One region of the Ureibacillus sp. FSL E2-3493 genome, then DNA from elsewhere that is predicted to be linked to it. Evidence: predicted binding sites of a transcription regulator. Region 1 holds the regulator's gene; each other region holds the start of a gene.
What was found. Region 1 encodes LexA, which represses DNA repair genes until DNA is damaged. Its sites were predicted from a motif close to CGAACATATGTTCG; they were not measured.
Positions count from the first base shown of each region.

Region 2: parE (DNA topoisomerase IV subunit B) is a predicted target of LexA. The motif match lies at 1,875-1,888, and genes of this name have one in related genera.
Region 3: MHH69_RS03545 (Y-family DNA polymerase) is a predicted target of LexA. The motif match lies at 3,226-3,239, and genes of this name have one in related genera.

Region 1 covers NZ_JBBOPK010000001.1:1,274,249-1,280,346, reverse strand. The annotation lists gene tkt (transketolase) at 1-733, opposite strand, end outside; gene MHH69_RS06495 (DUF896 domain-containing protein) at 868-1,098, opposite strand; gene MHH69_RS06490 (M23 family metallopeptidase) at 1,365-2,231, opposite strand; gene MHH69_RS06485 (YneB family resolvase-like protein) at 2,408-3,067, opposite strand; gene yneA (cell division suppressor protein YneA) at 3,064-3,402, opposite strand; gene lexA (transcriptional repressor LexA) at 3,572-4,192, shown strand; gene MHH69_RS06470 (gamma-glutamyl-gamma-aminobutyrate hydrolase family protein) at 4,278-4,985, opposite strand; gene MHH69_RS06465 (hypothetical protein) at 5,238-5,789, opposite strand; gene MHH69_RS06460 (hypothetical protein) at 5,805-6,098, opposite strand, start outside.
Region 2 covers NZ_JBBOPK010000001.1:1,643,718-1,649,815, forward strand. The annotation lists gene parE (DNA topoisomerase IV subunit B) at 1-1,854, opposite strand, end outside; gene plsY (glycerol-3-phosphate 1-O-acyltransferase PlsY) at 2,229-2,831, shown strand; gene MHH69_RS08370 (HesB/YadR/YfhF family protein) at 2,866-3,156, shown strand; gene MHH69_RS19325 (DUF3221 domain-containing protein) at 3,221-3,556, opposite strand; gene MHH69_RS08375 (thioredoxin domain-containing protein) at 3,781-5,838, opposite strand.
Region 3 covers NZ_JBBOPK010000001.1:646,503-652,600, forward strand. The annotation lists gene MHH69_RS03530 (ISL3 family transposase) at 1-299, shown strand, start outside; gene MHH69_RS03535 (cysteine hydrolase family protein) at 390-929, shown strand; gene MHH69_RS03540 (glycine betaine uptake BCCT transporter) at 1,112-2,644, opposite strand; gene MHH69_RS03545 (Y-family DNA polymerase) at 3,275-4,576, shown strand; gene MHH69_RS03550 (YolD-like family protein) at 4,628-4,954, shown strand; gene MHH69_RS03555 (L-threonine 3-dehydrogenase) at 5,218-6,098, shown strand, end outside.

The DNA.
Region 1 (6,098 bases):
CCTCTATTAATGTTGGTTTACCTTTTGATTGTTTCGCTTTTTCAATTGCTTCATTGACTGCATCTACATCCGTACCGTCAGCAACATGTATATAGTTCCAACCATAAGATTCGAAGCGTTTTTGTACATTTTCAGAGAATGATTTCGCTAAATCACCATCTAAAGAAATATCATTGGAATCGTATAAAACGATTAATTTATCTAATTGTAAGTGTCCAGCTAAAGAAATCGCTTCAGCAGCTACCCCTTCCATTAAATCGCCATCACCACATAATGCATACGTATAATGATCTACGATTTCATGACCTGGTTTATTATATGTAGCAGCTAAATGACGTTCAGCCATAGCCATCCCTACTGACATTGCAATACCTTGTCCAAGGGGACCTGTCGTTGCCTCAACACCTACTGTATGACCGTATTCAGGATGTCCTGGAGTTTTAGAACCCCATTGACGGAAATTTTTAATTTCCTCCATGTCTAAACCATATCCACCAAGGTGTAATAAGCTATATAGTAACATTGATCCGTGACCAGCTGATAAAACAAAACGGTCGCGATTATACCATTTCGGATTTTGAGGATTATGACGCAATTGTTTTGTCCAAAGTGTGTATGCCATTGGAGCCGCACCCATTGGTAAACCTGGATGACCAGAGTTTGCTTTTTCGATTGCATCAATAGATAAAGTTCGGATTGCATTAATTGCTAATAGATCCGCGTTTTGTGCCATTATTTGACATCCTTTCTCGTGCTAATTATTGTTCTTATACAGTTTAGACAAGATTTTCTAATAAAACAATCCTATTCATAGACATTTTAGAATTATGTCATACTTTATTTAAATATGTCACATTAGTATCTTCTTTAATTCAGTTTATTTCGTTGAATTTCTTTAATTTTATCTGGTGTAACGTCATTTCCATCCGCATCATAGATTTGTACATTTTCGATTGTATTACGGAAAGAAGAACGGAATGATTCTAAATACTCTTTTCTAAGGGAAGTACGCTCTTTTGCCTCAGCTTCCGTTAATTTACCCTCTTTCGCCTTTTTTGACAGCTCATTAATACGAGCAATTTTTTCTTTTGATAACATCCTTTTCTCACCTTTCTATCTCAACCATTTAGCAATATGAAATATAAATCATCATAATAAATACTTACTATTATTTTAAACGCTAAACGAAGATATTCAATACTTCAAAGGTAAGGAAAAATGGAGAGAAGCGCAAGTAAAACACCTTTGCAAAATAATAACTATTTGTTAATCAAACATTTTATATTCCCTAACTTTGTTTCATTTAATACAAAAAAGTAAGCACCCTTTTAAGATGCTTAGATTGTCTATTCTATATTAAATTACTAATTAAAACTTGAGACCGTATCCCCTTGTATCGGTTCTTTCCCATCATGAAAACGAATTCGAATAGACTTCCCTTTTGTGAAATCTACAGTATCCATCACTTGGAAGTGTAAATGGGGTTCAGAAGAATTTCCTGAATTTCCACATAAACCGATAAATTGCCCAGCAGAGACAATTTCTCCTTCTTGAACTTGAATAGAGTGTTGTTTTAAGTGAGCAAGCATACTATATTCTTTATGTTTGTGTTCGATAATGACACAATTACCTTCCGGAACATCCGGATTCATTTCCCCAGGGACATTATCTTCTATACCATTTATAATTTTCACGACTTTCCCATCAGCTGGAGCAAGTATTTCTTGATTAAAAGCGTAATAATTTTCATTTTTCGATGGGTTCTCTTTATAAGTTTTGTTATTTTGAACTTGAACTAAATCGTAAGCATATCGTTGGCTCTCATAGACATAATGATAATTGATAAACTCATTTAAACCACCCCAAAAAACAAACCATTCCCCTTTAATCGGCATATCGTAACGATTCTTTGTTAATCGTTTATCTGTTTTCGGATAGATGACGTATGGTTTCAAAATAAGTCTTTGAATTATACCCGTTTCATCGAAGGAAACGGAAATTGCTTTTTCCTCTCGCTCATCTAACCAAACATAATGAATGGAATCTAACATATTGGTACGAAACTCAATGTGGTAACTAGTTACACCTTCATTAAATGAACGGGCTAATTCTGTAAACTGCTCAATGGAAATTAAGTTTTGAAATTCCTCAGTCGTTTGTCGATAAATCGTTTCATATTCTCCTGAGTGAAAATAAGTACCAAACTCCTCGGGCGTAATAACTTTAAACATTTCCACCACTCCACCTCCGTCATTTTGTTAGAACTTTCTATATTAATAGATACGAACAAATTGTAAAAACGTTTCAATTTCTTCTGTTTATAAACATTCATTTACTGCAGTTAGACTTCTAGATTTAAATATAAAATGGGACAAGTTCCACAGAACATGCCCCACCTATTATTTAACTAGTCCTCAAGTTCTTCCATATACTCAGTATATCGTCGGTGCACTGTCGCTTTACTTACTTGGAAGCCTAATCCTCTTAGCGTTGATGCAATTTCATGAAATGTTAGCCCCTTATTTCGTAGGTTAACAATTTCTTCGATTGGTACATCGATCCGTTCTCGTCCTTCGTGTAAATGACGATTTTTAATATTTTTTTCTGGTCGATATCCATTTTCAACCGCCCGTTTCATTCCTCTTTTAATTTTAGCGTTATGTATTTTCCGTTGATATTCCTCTACAATCGCTAAAATTTCTAGCAACATCGTATCCATTTCATTTAAAGAAAGGGGCCCGGCATTATTTAATGAATAAACGATTGTCCCATTTTTTTGAAGCAAATGTAAAACTGCCATTCGTGCATTACCACGTCCTAAACGTGTTTCGTCTTGAACAAATAAAGCAGGTACATTGTTTTCTTTTATATAGTTTAACATTTCAAGAAGCCCTTCCCGTTCTACTTCATATCCACTATGCTGATCTTGAAATGCTCGCAATACTTGATAATTCATTTTTTCAGCATAGTTGCGTAATTCTTCTTCTTGACGAACCAAGGACGTTTCTTGCGTATTTTTTTCTGTACTTACCCGTGTATAGATGACGGCTTTGTTATTTTTACTCATTTATTTTTAATCGCTACCTCTACTGAATGAAGATCGTCTTCATTCTCTATTTTTGCCATATAAACGCTATCTTCATTAACCAATATCGTTAAATCATGGCCTGCAACAATGTTTTCTCCAATAAGATTGTTTTCATTTTTAACTTTTTGGATCCACTCTTGTTTAGTCATTTTACCACGATATTGTTCTGCTAACGTCCATAGAGTATCACCGTGTTGAATTTCAATTTGTTCGTATGTTATATCGCCATTGTCTGTAATCAATAAAATTGCTCCCATAACGAAGAAAGCGACGAATAATACTACAATATAGCTGTTTTTTTGTAACCATTTCATAACTCTCAACCTCTTTTCGAATGTTTGTTCGGAATGTATGTTCTTAATTTAATACGAACACATGTTTTTGTCAACACTATTTTCGAACCTATGTTTGCTTTTTTGTTCTATCACTGATATACTATATGTAATTAATAGAGATACATATTCACTTAAAGAGGTGAGAGAATTGAAAAAAATATCAAAAAGACAGGAAGATATTTTAGCATTCATAAAAGAAGAAGTTCGCACGAAAGGATATCCACCATCGGTTCGTGAAATTGGCGAAGCGGTAGGTCTAGCATCCAGTTCCACTGTGCATGGGCATTTAGCTCGTTTAGAAAGTAAAGGACTTATCCGACGCGACCCTACAAAACCGCGCGCTATTGAAATTTTAGATGGGGAAACGGATACCGTTCAAAAACAATCCGTCGTACATGTTCCTCTTGTAGGGAAAGTAACAGCTGGTTTGCCAATAACTGCAATTGAAAATATTGAAGAATATTTCCCACTACCAGATACTTATGGTACGAGCGAAGAAAAATTATTTATGTTAGAAGTAATGGGTGAATCCATGATTGAAGCAGGTATTTTAGATGGAGATTACGTAGTCGTAAAACAAACTTCTACTGCGAATAATGGAGATATCGTCGTTGCTATGACAGAAGATGATGAAGCAACTGTAAAACGCTTCTTTAAAGAAAAAACTCATTTCCGCTTACAGCCTGAAAATTCTAGCATGGATCCAATTCTAGTGAACCAAGTGAGCATATTAGGTAAAGTAGTAGGCTTATATCGTCGAATTCATTAAAAAAGGTTGTCTCGTAGTCTAATCGACTGAGGGACAACCTTGTTTCGTATATTGATTATAGTTTCATTAATACGAACACGAACAATTAATTTGTTTTACTACTCGCATCAATAAAGGCTTTAAATAATTTTTGAGAATGTTCTTCTTGTGTAACTGCCATTTCTTCAGGGTGCCACTGAACCCCTATACAAAATGGATAATCTTTTAACTCTATCGCTTCAATAATTCCATCCGTTGCCTTTGCGGAAATCGAAAAAGAATCTGGAACATTTTTAACTGACTGGTGATGGAAAGAGTTTACGGCAATTTTTTCTTTACCTATGATTTGGTGCAAATGACTATTTGACTTTATTTCAATATAGTGGGATGGTACATATCTACTTGCCTTTTGTTGATGAAGGATGGGCGTAGATTCATATTGGGAATTGATATCTTGATAAAGATTTCCTCCCATTGCGATATTCAACAATTGGATTCCACGACAAATACCGAAAATCGGTATTTTTCTTTCTAAAGCGACTTTAGTAAGTGCCATCTCCATTTGATCCCTTTCTAACATCACATGCCCTAAGTTTAAATGAGGCTCTTCATGAAAATAATGAGGGTGAACATCTACCCCACCTGTTAGTAATAAGCCATCGATTTTTGTAATAAATTGGACCGCATCTTTTTCTACACCAAAGGGTAGCACAAATGGAATGCCACCTGCGTTTAAAATCGACTTCACATACGCTTCATTTATACAATACTGTCCATTGCTCTCCGTCATTGTCACACCAATAATCGGTTTCATCTAAGCACCTCCAGAATCAATCTATTACAAATAAAACTGTTATAGAATATTCTAGATAGGGTTAATTATCTCCTTTAAAAGGATTTATCTTTTCTGTTAAAGTACCTTCAAAATAAATAGATTAATTTACATTTAGACTTTGAACGAACATATAAATAGCGCCTACAAAAACACGCGGGCGCTATTAGATGATTAAGTAAAAGTGTAGCTATCAGCTATGTTTTAAACTATTAAAAAATCTAAGTTAAACTCTTAATATAATGGATTTTTTAAAAAAGTTTCTAAATCCATTTTTAAATTTTGCTTTACATCTTCATTTTCACAGTAGGTCGCATATGTTTTATAATATTTTATTAGCCCTTCATACATGGCTTTCATAAATGCTTTCTTTGGTAAGATAAAATCTTTACGAAATTCTAAGTCGTTAGGAAAAACTGATAATTCAAGTTGGGAGGGATTTTTTTTATCAGTGTTTAAAGAGATTGCTATTATTTCACCTTCAGGATGAAATACGTTAGCATATCCTTTTTCAAATGTTTCTTTTAATAAACTTTGGTAAGTTGCCCAAACATGGTCAATTAAAGAAAATATTGTTTGGCCAAAAATTTCACGACCGTTATATGTTACTTGAACGAACCCTCTAAATGGATATGGTGATTCTTCTATACTTGGGTTCATTAGCTTTCGAAGAATTTCTTCATTCTCCGGTTCATCAAATACATAGAAATTTTTCTCAATTTCATTTATTGGTTGTGGATCACTAAGCCAAGTGTCATAGCTTACCCAGGTTTTTACATTAAACAAGCATAATTCTCCTTCCTAATAAGGATTAACATAAGTTTTTTTAGGATAAATCTGTGTAACCCTTTTTGTGGTTCCATTAACCCTAATAACATAAGTTATATTATTATAAGTATAGTTAAATTGTTTAAATCCACTAGATGGTAACTTACTAGCATTTTGTTTTAAACCATTTAAAATAATTGTATCTAAACGTTGTATTGTCATTCCTTGATAAAAAAATGTTTGACTTGTTTTTCCCGGTGCCCAACTTCCATTCCAATGATTCATTGAATGGCGTTCTAAAAAATGTTTCATATCTGTTTTGGTAAC
Region 2 (6,098 bases), 370 kb from region 1:
TAATGTAGTCACACGACGTTCAGCCCTTGCTGCATCGTCAATTGTTACTCGGATTAATGTTCTTGTTTCAGGGTTCATTGTTGTATCCCATAATTGGTCTGCATTCATTTCCCCTAGTCCTTTATATCGTTGTAGCATGTACCCTTTTCCTACTTTATCAATGGCAGATTGTAACTCTTTTTCTGTCCATGCATATTCAATGACTTCTTTTTTGCCAGTTCCTTTTGATACTTTATAAAGTGGTGGTAAAGCAATATACACTTTTCCAGCATCGATTAACGGTCTCATATATTTATAAAAGAAAGTTAAAAGCAGTACTTGGATATGTGCTCCATCCGTATCGGCATCGGTCATAATAATAATTTTGTCGTAAGCAGCATCTTCTACATTAAAATCTGCCCCAACACCAGCGCCTATTGTATGGATTATTGTTGAAATTTCTTCGTTTTTCATAATATCGGATAGTTTTGCTTTTTCAGTGTTAATAACTTTTCCTCGTAAAGGTAATATCGCTTGAAATGAGCGGTCACGTCCTTGTTTCGCAGAACCTCCTGCAGAGTCACCTTCCACAAGGTATAATTCATTTCTTTTAGCATTACGTGATTGGGCAGGTGTTAACTTTCCAGATAAGATTGTACTGGACTTTTTCTTTTTACCTGTACGTGCATCTTCTCTAGCTTTACGAGCAGCTTCACGTGCTTGTTGAGCGCGGATAGCTTTACGAACAAGGGAAGCGGATAATTCTGCATTTTCTTCTAACACGTAGAGCATTTTTTCAGATACAACACTTTCAACAGCGGAACGTGCTTCCATCGTACCGAGTTTACTTTTCGTTTGACCTTCAAATTGTAATAGATGCTCTGGGATACGAACTGAAACAACCGCAGAAAGACCTTCTCGGATATCCGTACCTTCAAGATTTTTTTCCTTTTCCTTTAGTAATCCTACTTTTCGTGCGTATTCATTAAATACACGTGTCATTGCAGATTTTGCCCCTGTTTCATGGGTACCGCCATCACGAGTTCGCACGTTGTTTACAAAGGATAAAATCGTTTCTGTATAGCCATCATTGAACTGAAACGCAAATTCGACTTCTATATCATCCTGTGTACCTTCTACGTATTTAACAGGATGTAACACATCCTTTTCTTCATTTAAATAAGAAACAAAGGCTTCAATCCCGTTTTCGTAAAAATAAACGTCCGATTTCCCTTCACCACGTTCGTCAATCAATTCAATTTTTAATCCTTTTAATAAAAAGGCTGACTCACGTAGACGTTCTGCTAACGTATCGTAATTATATTTCGTAACAGAGAAAATCTCTTTATCCGGTAAGAAATGAACATTCGTTCCTGTTTCTTTTGTCTTCCCAATTACTTCAAGGGTTGTAACCGGTTTCCCTCCATTTTCGAATCGTTGACGATAAATTTGACCATCACGGTAGATTGTTACTTCTAAATAGGCAGATAGAGCATTTACAACGGAAGAACCTACTCCGTGTAAACCACCACTTGTTTTGTAACCACCTTGTCCAAACTTACCTCCAGCGTGTAGTATCGTAAAAATAACTTCAGGCGTAGGTTTGCCCATCTTGTGCATACCTGTAGGCATTCCTCGACCGAAATCTCGAACACTTATAGATCCATCTTCATGGATTTTTACGATGATATGTGATCCAAATCCAGCGAGTGCTTCATCCACTGCGTTATCGACTATTTCATATACTAAGTGATGAAGGCCTCGACCATCTGTGGATCCAATATACATCCCTGGTCTTTTACGAACCGCTTCTAATCCTTCTAATACTTGAATGGCATCGTCATCATATGCGATCCCTGGCTGATTTATTGCCAAATCAAATCCCCTCCAAAATACAAACATCCGTTCTCTATCTTTTTTCAATCGTACTGACAAAAGCAAATTATGTCAAATGTCATAAGCTTATTTATTGTATCAAACTACTATCAATCTATACAAACAAACTTCAATTGAAATTATTTTAACGATATTTTGACAAATGAGTAAAGAAAAATCTATAGAGTAAAACTATTCATGATAAATTTTCTTTTTCCTTCTTATAAATCCATTTTCTTTCAAAATATTTTGTTATGATTAAGTATAATCCCTTTTATATAACTTGGAAATATATCTTCCGCATATAATAAAAAAGGTGTAATATTATGATTACAACTATTAGTACCAACTATTAATTTTGAAAGGAACAAGCTATGATTAATGCAATTATTTTAATTTGTGCTTATGTAATCGGGTCAATTCCTTCTGGCCTATGGATTGGCAAAATTTTTTATAAAACAGATATAAGAGAACATGGTAGTGGAAATTTAGGAGCAACCAACTCTTTTCGAGTATTAGGTAAGAAAGCAGGAACCGTTGTAACAATCCTTGATATATTAAAAGGTACTGCGGCAACATTACTTCCACTTATCCCTTACTTTAATGATTCGACGATTCATCCTTTAATTTTAGGAGCTATTGCAGTTGTAGGACATATGTTCCCACTCTTTGCAGGATTCCGTGGAGGAAAAGCGGTTGCAACATCTGGTGGTGTTTTATTAGGCTATGCTTGGCCGTTGTTTATCATTTTAGTGTTAGGTTTTTTAATTGCATTAAAAATTACAAAGATTGTTAGCCTCTCTTCAATGCTCGTATCAATCATTGCGCTTATTTATAGCATTATTTATGTGATTGTTACAGGAGATGTATCCTTACTGATTTTAGTCATCATTTTAACAGCATTTATTTTCTACCGTCATCGTGCCAATATTAAACGGATTAAAGAAGGTACTGAGCCAAAAGTAAAATGGATTTAATTAGCTTTTTACCTTATCTGAAAGGATAAAGAAGATGAATATTAAAATTTCTGAAGATGCATTACAGTGGTTTCAAGAAGAAATGGAAGCAAAAGAGGGGGACTATATTCGTTTTTATTCAAGATATGGAGGTTCTTCCCCATTCCACGAAGGTTTTTCCATTGGAATGAATCGTGAGGAGCCTCATGATATTGGAGCAGAAGTGATTGTACAAGGCATTCATTTCTATATCGAAAAGGATGATCTATGGTTCTTTAATGAACATGACCTATTTGTTGAAGTCAATAAAGAATTGGAAGAATTACAATATAGTTATTTGAAGTGAAAATTGCCATTCGATTATAAGTACACAAATTTTGGACCATGGGTAAAAAATCACTCATGGTCTTTTATTGCCCTTCAGAAACTTCTAGTTGTTCTACTTTGTAGATAGGAGGGTTCGATTCTAAAATTTCACTATACCAAATTTTTACTTTTTGGCTGGACTGAACCTGTTTAACAATCGATTTATTTTTAAAACTTAAAAATAATACTTCATCATATTTATTTAATAATTCATTTAAAGATAATTCTTTATCTTCGTATTGAAAATTTGAATCTTGAATTAATAAGTTTTTTCCTGAATTTTTTTCAAATAGAATGATTCCTTCTTCACTAGTACTATTTAGTACAATCTCTTCACTATTAATCCCCGATTCCGGACTACGGGAATTGTCACAGCTAATTAATAGAAATCAAACAAAAAACGACAAAAAAATCATACGAAATTTGATTTCCATAAGCCCACCTTCCTTCGAAACTTTCTAAATCGATTTGTTCACGGAAAAAGTAATTTAGTTTTAAGATTTTACTGACTATTTCCCTTCCATTTTATCATCTTTTCTAAAAGATACGTTAGAGTCCTCAAAAAAATAAACCCTTACGGATTGTTCGTAAGGGTTAAAAAATATTATTCATGCAACATGTTTCTTGCTTCTTGTATGTCTTTAACGGGTTTATGACAAGAATAGTTTTCACAAATATAGATCCAAGCCTTGTCCTCTCCCCTTTTATAATTGTTAATAAAGGGAGCAATCGACGCCAATTCATCGGTTTTCTTATTTACTAAATAAGTAATTTCCGGATAAAACTCCTGCAATAATTCGTCGACAAATAGTAGTTGATCATCGGATATCTCCCCTAAAATAACGATTTCCTTCCTTTTCATTAGCGTTGTTAAAAAAGCCATTAACATATAGGTATGACCCATCGGATAATTCTGAATCGAATAAGAAAAGGCAGAAAATATTTTATTTACTCTGTCTTCCAAATGGGCATTTCCTGTAAACCGCGCAAGTTTTAACATTTGCAAAGCAGCTACACTGTTTCCGGAAGGTAATGCCGAGTCATATACTTCTTTTTGACGAATTAATAAATCTTCTGCATCCTTTCCATAAAAGAAAAAGCCGCCCTTTTCATCATCCCAAAATAGTTCAATCATTTGATTAGTTACCCTTTGAGCTTTCAATAAATAATTTACATCGAATGTTGCCTCGTAAAGTTCAATATAAGCCCACAATAAATAAGCATAGTCATCAATAACACCAAGTTCTTTCACTTCTCCATCCCGGTACCGAATCATTAATCGGCCAGAAAGGAATAAATTTGATTCAATAAAATCAATAGCTTTTATAGCTTTCGTTAAATATTCCTTTTCTTGAAAAACACGAGAAGCCTTCGCTAATGCAGCGATCATTAGCCCGTTCCAAGAAGTAATGATTTTATCATCCTTATGTGGAGGAATTCGTTTTTTTCGATGTTCAAATAGGATTGTCCGCGCTTTTTCTAAACGTGCTAACAATTCTTCTATATTCATACCATTTTGTTCAGCTAACTGGGGTAAAGACACTTCAATTAAATTTGGAATGTTTTTACCTTCAAAGTTGCCATCTTCGGTAATACCATAGGCTGCACAATATAATGTACCAAGCTGACCCCCTAATAGAGTTAAGATTTCTTCATAACTCCACACATAATATTTACCTTCTTCTCCTTCTGAATCTGCATCTTCAGCAGAATAAAAGCCACCTTCTGGAGAGGTTAAATCCCTTAGCACATATCGAATCGTATCTTTCGCAACTTTTTTAGCGTCCTCCGATTTAGTCACTTGATAACATTCAGTATAAGCGATTGTTAGCAGGGCATTATCATATAACATTTTCTCAAAATGGGGGACTAAAAATTCTTCGTCGGTAGAATATCTTGCGAAACCAAAACCGATATGGTCATAGATACCCCCTCGTTCTAACCCATCTAATGTTTTCACAACCATGTTCAATGCTCTTTCATCTTTTGTATAGTAATAATAACGAAGTAAAAACATATGTTGATGGGGTGTTGGAAACTTCGGAGCAGTTCCGAAGCCTCCGAACGTTTCATCAAAAGTACTTAAAAATGAACGAAAACCATTCTCCACTGCTATTTCGGAAACTGTTTCATCGGTATTTAGTTGAATGGTCTGTTGAAGAGCTGTTTGCACCTGTTTGGTGACATCTTGAATTTGTTTCTTATCCTTTTTATAAATAGTATATAACTTGGTTATTATCTCCTTAATACCAGGCATTCTCGGTCTACTTTTTTTTGGGAAATAAGTACCTGCATAAAATGGAACTTTGTCAGGAGTTAAAAATAAATTTAGTGGCCAACCTCCATGACCGTTCATTAACTGACAAACCGTCATATAAACAGAATCAATATCCGGTCGCTCTTCACGATCAACTTTAATCGCAATAAAGCGTTCGTTGATTAACTCTGCCACTTCCATGTCTTCAAAACTTTCTTTCTCCATAACGTGACACCAATGACAAGTACTATAGCCAATACTTAAAAAGATAGGTTTATCCTCACGTTTTGCTTTTTCAAATGCTTCCTCACCCCATGGAAACCAGTCTACAGGGTTATATGCATGTTGAAGCAAATAAGGTGATTTTTCATGAATTAATCGATTTGCTTTCTTATTTGTTGGCATCGGATCACCTCTTTATAAGTTTTACTATTACTTTACCCATAAAATATAAAAGCAAAGCATGGCTGAAAAAATTGGATTTGAATACTAATAAGTGAGCTGAAAAATGATCTGTTACATGGCCAGCTAATTATCAAGAGTAGCTAGTTTTGGCTTTCTCATTTTCATTAAACAAAGGAAAAACAGATTTGGAGATGGAATTAGAAGTGGATAAATGAATTTAGGAAATCGTTCAAAGCAAATGGCTTAAAGTGAAGTGTTGA
Region 3 (6,098 bases), 630 kb from region 1:
CTAAACAATTAGCACCGAATAATTTAAAAGAAGTAAAAGAAAGATTATATAGCTATTATGATTTAGTAAAGTCTTCCGGATTAGTTGAATTTAAAAAGGCAATAGAAACCTTTCAAAATTGGCAGAAGGAGATTATGAATAGCTTTGCCTATAACTTGAATAATGGTTATGTCGAAGGCATTAATAACCAAACGAAGGTTATTAAAAGAAATGCGTTTGGGTTTAAACGATTTGATCGATTCAGATTAAAGGTGTTATTACACCATCAATATAAAAATATAGATGTTCGCATAAATTAGGAGTGAGCTAAATGCTCACCCCAACATTTGACTTAGAACCTTTAAATTATAATTATTTATAATAATAAGGATGGTTTAGGGGGAAGAGAAATGTCAAAAGAAGCACTCATTATAGTAGATATGAGCAACGACTTTGTTTCGGACGACGGGAGTTTAACAGCTGGAAAACCGGCTCAAGAAATAGTACCTTATATTATTAATAAGGCAACGGAATTTTTACATAATGACCAAGTTGTGGTAGTAGCTATGGATGCCCATGAGGAAAATGATCCGAATTTTGAACTATGGTCTCCGCATAATGTAATTGGAACAAAAGGACAGGAACTTTATGGGGATTTAATGACATGGTTTAAAGAACATGAATCCCATCCAAATGTTATTTATCAACCAAAAACAAATTACAACGCTTTCTTTAAAACGGGCTTAGCTGAAAAGCTAAAAGCTCTCAATGTTGAAAAAGTCCATGTCGTAGGCGTTTGCACAGATATTTGTGATTTTTTAACAGTAGCAGGAGCCGATGCAGAAGGATTTAAAACAGCCATTCATAAACAAGGTGTTGCAACATTTACAGATTTAGGTGAAACATTTATTCAGCATATGAAAACATGTTTCTTTACAGAAATTATTTAATCAAAAAGGATGCCCTTAAGTTTACGCACTAGGGGCATCCTTTTTAAATTTATTGTTTAATCTACTCTTCAGTTTACCAAAGTGTTTCATTGTTACTGAAGTAGTGTATGTTCGTGCAATTGTTTAGTATTACCTGGTACTACATTCTCTAGCACAGCCCTTTTCGGACAGCCTTTTCCATTTTACTGTTCTAGATTTTCCGGTTTTTTCCGTGGTTTTGGTTTGTGAAACAATCCGAGTTCTTTTTTATCTTTTGCTAAAGATCGATAAAGTGAAACCATCATTAAAATAATAATTATGGAAAATGGAAAAGCTGCTATAACCAATGTATTTTGTAGTGCTTGTAGTCCTCCACTATATAAAAGAACTATAGCTACAGTCGACTGTGCAATACCCCACGTTAATTTTACACTAGTAGGTGGTATAAGTGATCCGTATGTTGTTTGCATACCAAGCACAAATGTTGCGGAATCAGCAGATGTAATGAAAAATGTACTAACAAGTACAATTGCTACGACAGATAGAATGAACGACCAAGATGATTCATTAAAAATGGCAAATAAAACTTCTTCAGTAGCCAATTGAGAGATGTCTATATTTACAGCTTTTTGAACCTCGATTGCTGATGTTCCAAACACAGAGAACCATATAAAGCTTACGAGAGCTGGAAGTAATAAAACCCCTACGACAAATTCTCGTATCGTTCTACCTCTTGATACACGGGCGATAAAAATACCAACAAATGGCGCCCATGAAATCCACCATGCCCAATAGAAGATTGTCCAGTCATTAATCCAAGAACGATGCTCTTCATTAAGTGGTGCGATACGGAAGCTCATTTGAATTATGTTTTGTATATAGCCACCGAGTGAATCAGTAAACATGTTTAAGATGAGGATTGTAGGTCCCGCGATAAACATTAAAACTAATAATGCAATTGCCACAAACATATTTGTGTTACTTAAAATCTTGATTCCTTTACCTAATCCAGTTGATGCTGAGATGATGAATAGAACGGTAACAACAGCTATGATAATAAATTGAATGGTAAAATTATTAGGTATCCCTAATAAATAAGATAACCCTCCATTAATTTGTGTTGCACCAAATCCTAGAGTTGTTGCAACACCAACAACAGTTGCGACAACAGCTAAAACGTCTACTACTGTTCCAAAAGTGCCTTCCATTGCTTTTTTTCCTAAGACTGGTTTTAATGTAGCGGAAATGAGACCGGGTTCTCCCTTACGGAAATTGAAGTAAGCTAATGCTAACGCCACTATTGCATATATTCCCCATGCATGAATCCCCCAATGGAAAAATGTGTATCTCATCGCTTCTTTATATGCTGAATTTGTTTCTGGTTCAGCTAGTGGGGGGTCCATAAAATGGGAAAGCGGTTCTGCTGCTCCCCAGAAGACAAGGCCAATCCCCATACCTGCACTAAATAACATGGCAAACCAGGAGGGTCTTGAAAATTCAGGTTTCTCATCAGGTTTTCCTAATTTTATCGCTCCAACAGGGCTGAATATAAGAAAAACACAAAAAATTACAATGATTGTAACCAAAATTAAATAATACCATCCAAATGCCGACGTAAGAAATGCTTGTAAATTTCCTGTTGCTTCTTCAAAACTCTTTGGGGCGGCAACACCGAATATAACTGCTGCGAGAACAATCGCAACGGAAATCCAAAAAACATTTGAAATTTTCTTCATCCTAAATTCCTTTCTTCAAAAAGTTTTCACGATTTTTAATATGATTAAAAAAGTTGACAACTCTTTAAGCCTATCAAATTTATTCGTTTTTTTCCAATAAAGAGGGGATTTTATCAGTTATTGTCGATACAATTAATTTTCAAAAAATATTTATTCTATTCCTTCCCTTAGTATATTCCTCTATAACTCGTGTAACTAATTAGGAAGTTGACTAGCGATAATGGTCATTTCTTAAAGTGGATACCGTTATGTATTTTCAATGTTTGCAAATAGAATATCCGATTTTTTTCAGGTATCTCTTTTATTCTAAGTTTTATTCTTTCACTTGCTGATTATGCATTTCTCCCTTATATATATTTCTATTATATATAATCATTGCATTTCAATCATCTTCATTTCAATAAGTGATGGGGAGAGGGGAGTGACTTGTGGGATAAAAATAGTAACTTAGCATCTTTGTAGTAAACCGTGTTTCAGCACTCTCGCTTTAAGGTGAAAGAAATATATTCCACTAGCGCCTTTCAGTATCTTCCATATACTTCCTCTTGTCGTCTCAATTATCTCATTTTAAAATGAATATAAGAACGAATGTTCGTATATATTAATAATAGATAAATTGGAGGTGTAGTGATGCATGGGTTGAAGGATAGAGAAGCGGATGAGACAAATTCATTGGAAAAGTACGAACATGCACCGAATCGACCGATTATTTGTATCGATATGCGATGCTTTTATGCCAGTTGTATGGCGATGCTTGAAAATCTTGATCCCCTTAAAGTACCGATTGCGGTTATAGGGAACTTCCAGCAAAAGGGAAGTATTGTGCTTGCTGCATCACCACCGATGAAGAAACGGTTTGGTATTAAAACAGGCTCTCGTCTTTTTGAAATTCCAAAACATCCTGATATTCGATTATTTGAACCGAAAATGGAATTTTTCGTGCAAATGTCGATGGAAATTACGAATTTAATTAATCAATTTGTTCCAAAGGAAGCAATTCACGTTTATAGCATCGATGAAAGCTTTGTTGATCTTAGTGGCACTGAAAAACTGTGGGGACCACCAGAAGAAACAGCTAAATTTATTCAAGAAAGTATTTATCGACAATTTCAAATACCAAGCGCCGTTGGAATGGGACCTAATATGTTAATGGCAAAACTTGCACTAGATTTAGAAGGGAAAAAGAAAGATTTTGCCAAATGGACATACGAAGACGTTCCTACAAAACTTTGGCCCTTATCCCCCCTTTCAGAAATGTGGGGAATCGGTCGCAGAACAGAACGTACGTTAAATAATATGGGAATTTTTACAGTAGGTGATTTAGCTAATACCGATTTAAAAACATTAGAAGATTGTTTTGGTATTATGGGTAATCAGCTTTACTATCATGCATGGGGAATTGATTTATCCCCGCTTGGTGCACCGTTAGCACAAGGGCAAATTAGTTTTGGGAAAGGGCAAGTGCTAATGCGGGATTATCGAAGTCGTAGTGAAATTCTTGCTGTCATTCTCGAAATGTGTGAGGACGTGGCAAGAAGAGCAAGGGAAGCGTATCAAGTTGGAAGAACGATTTCCCTTGGGGTTAGTTATAGTAAAGATGCTTTCGGAGGTGGTTTTCATCGAGCACGGACGATTGACGAGCCAACGAACGACACGATGAAAATTTATAAAGTATGTGAGCAATTGCTCGATGAACATTATGCAGAACGCCCGGTAAGGCAAATTTCTTTAAGCATTTCGAAGTTAGAATCCGAAAACTCCATGCAGCTAAGTTTGTTTGATGATAGGAAATGGAGAAAACGAAAACTAGGTGCAACAATGGACTATTTACGGTCAAAGCATGGCTCTACAGCAGTTCTACGTGCCGTTTCTTATACAGAAGCAGGAACAGCCGTTAAACGGGCCCAGTTAGTAGGTGGTCATAAAAAATAAAGTGGTGTTAGAGAGTAGGTCACGAACATTTTATGACAAGAGGTGAAGATGATGATTCGAGACCGTGGAAATATTAAATGGAACGCAATGATGCTGCCAGAACACGTGGAATTATTACGAGAATGGCATGAGAAGGATGATTACGTTAAAAAACCCGAATTAGACGAATGGGCATTGCAGGAACTTAGTGAGCAACTGCAAATTGCCTATCATAATAAAGCGGAAGTGGAATTAGGCCTTTGGGAAGACAATCATATTTTTAAAGCAACAGGCATTATTTCCGCTTTTAATGTAACGAAAGGGACGTTGTCTTTTGAGGATGGTCGTAAATTTCCCTTTTATTCGATTTTTTCGATTACCTATTCTTCTGTTGATTAAATAAAATAAAAGCTAACCGATTCAGAATCTTACCGAAATCATTCGTTAGGTAGGACTCGTATGGATTTGGTTAGCTTTTTTACATCTCTTAAAGAAGTTGCATATGCTATGGAGAACAAATATTTAAAAAAGACAAACAATTAAGTATTGTCTTTTATAAGTGAACGGGTTATAATAAAAATCGCCAAAAACATTGATATAACAACGTTTTATTGTATTTTCGGAGTGTACATTTGTTTATCATCAGAGGAGGGTGCATATATATGAAAAAAATTATTGTCACGGGTGCATTGGGTCAAATTGGATCAGAACTTATTGTAAAATTACGAGATATATATGGAAAAGACAACGTTTTAGCTACGGATATCCGTAAAGAAAAGGACGTTAATGGTCCTTTTGAAGTGTTAGATGTAACTGATGAGAACCGAATGTATGAGCTTTCAAAACAATTCGGTGCGGATACGATGATTCATATGGCTGCATTACTTTCTGCAACAGCAGAGAAAAATCCCCAGTTTGCATGGAATTTAAATATGGGTGGGTTAATGAACGCCCTTGAAGTAGCACGGGAGTTAAATTTGCAATTTTTCACACCAAGTTCCATTGGAGCGTTTGGTCCATCAACACCTAAGGATAATACTCCGCAAGATACGCTCCAACGCCCTACGACGATGTATGGCGTAAACAAAGTAGCCGGGGAGCTATTATGTGATTATTACTTTACTCGTTATGGAGTAGATACGCGTGGTGTTCGATTCCCAGGGTTAATTTCATATGCAACTCCTCCTGGTGGCGGTACAACGGATTATGCAGTAGATATTTATTATAAAGCGGTTGAGAATGGTCGCTACACCTCATACATTGCAGAGGGTACCTATATGGACATGATGTATATGCCAGATGCATTGCAAGCGATTGTAGATTTAATGGAAGCAGACGGCTCAAAATTAAAACATCGTAACGCCTTTAACATAACTGCAATGAGCTTCGAGCCTTCGCAAATTGCAGCGGAGATTAAAAAGCATATTCCAACATTTGAAATGGACTATGACGTAGATCCTACTCGTCAAGCGATTGCAGATAGCTGGCCAAACTCCATTGATTCTTCAGCGGCAGTAGAAGAATGGGGCTTTAAAGCTCAGTA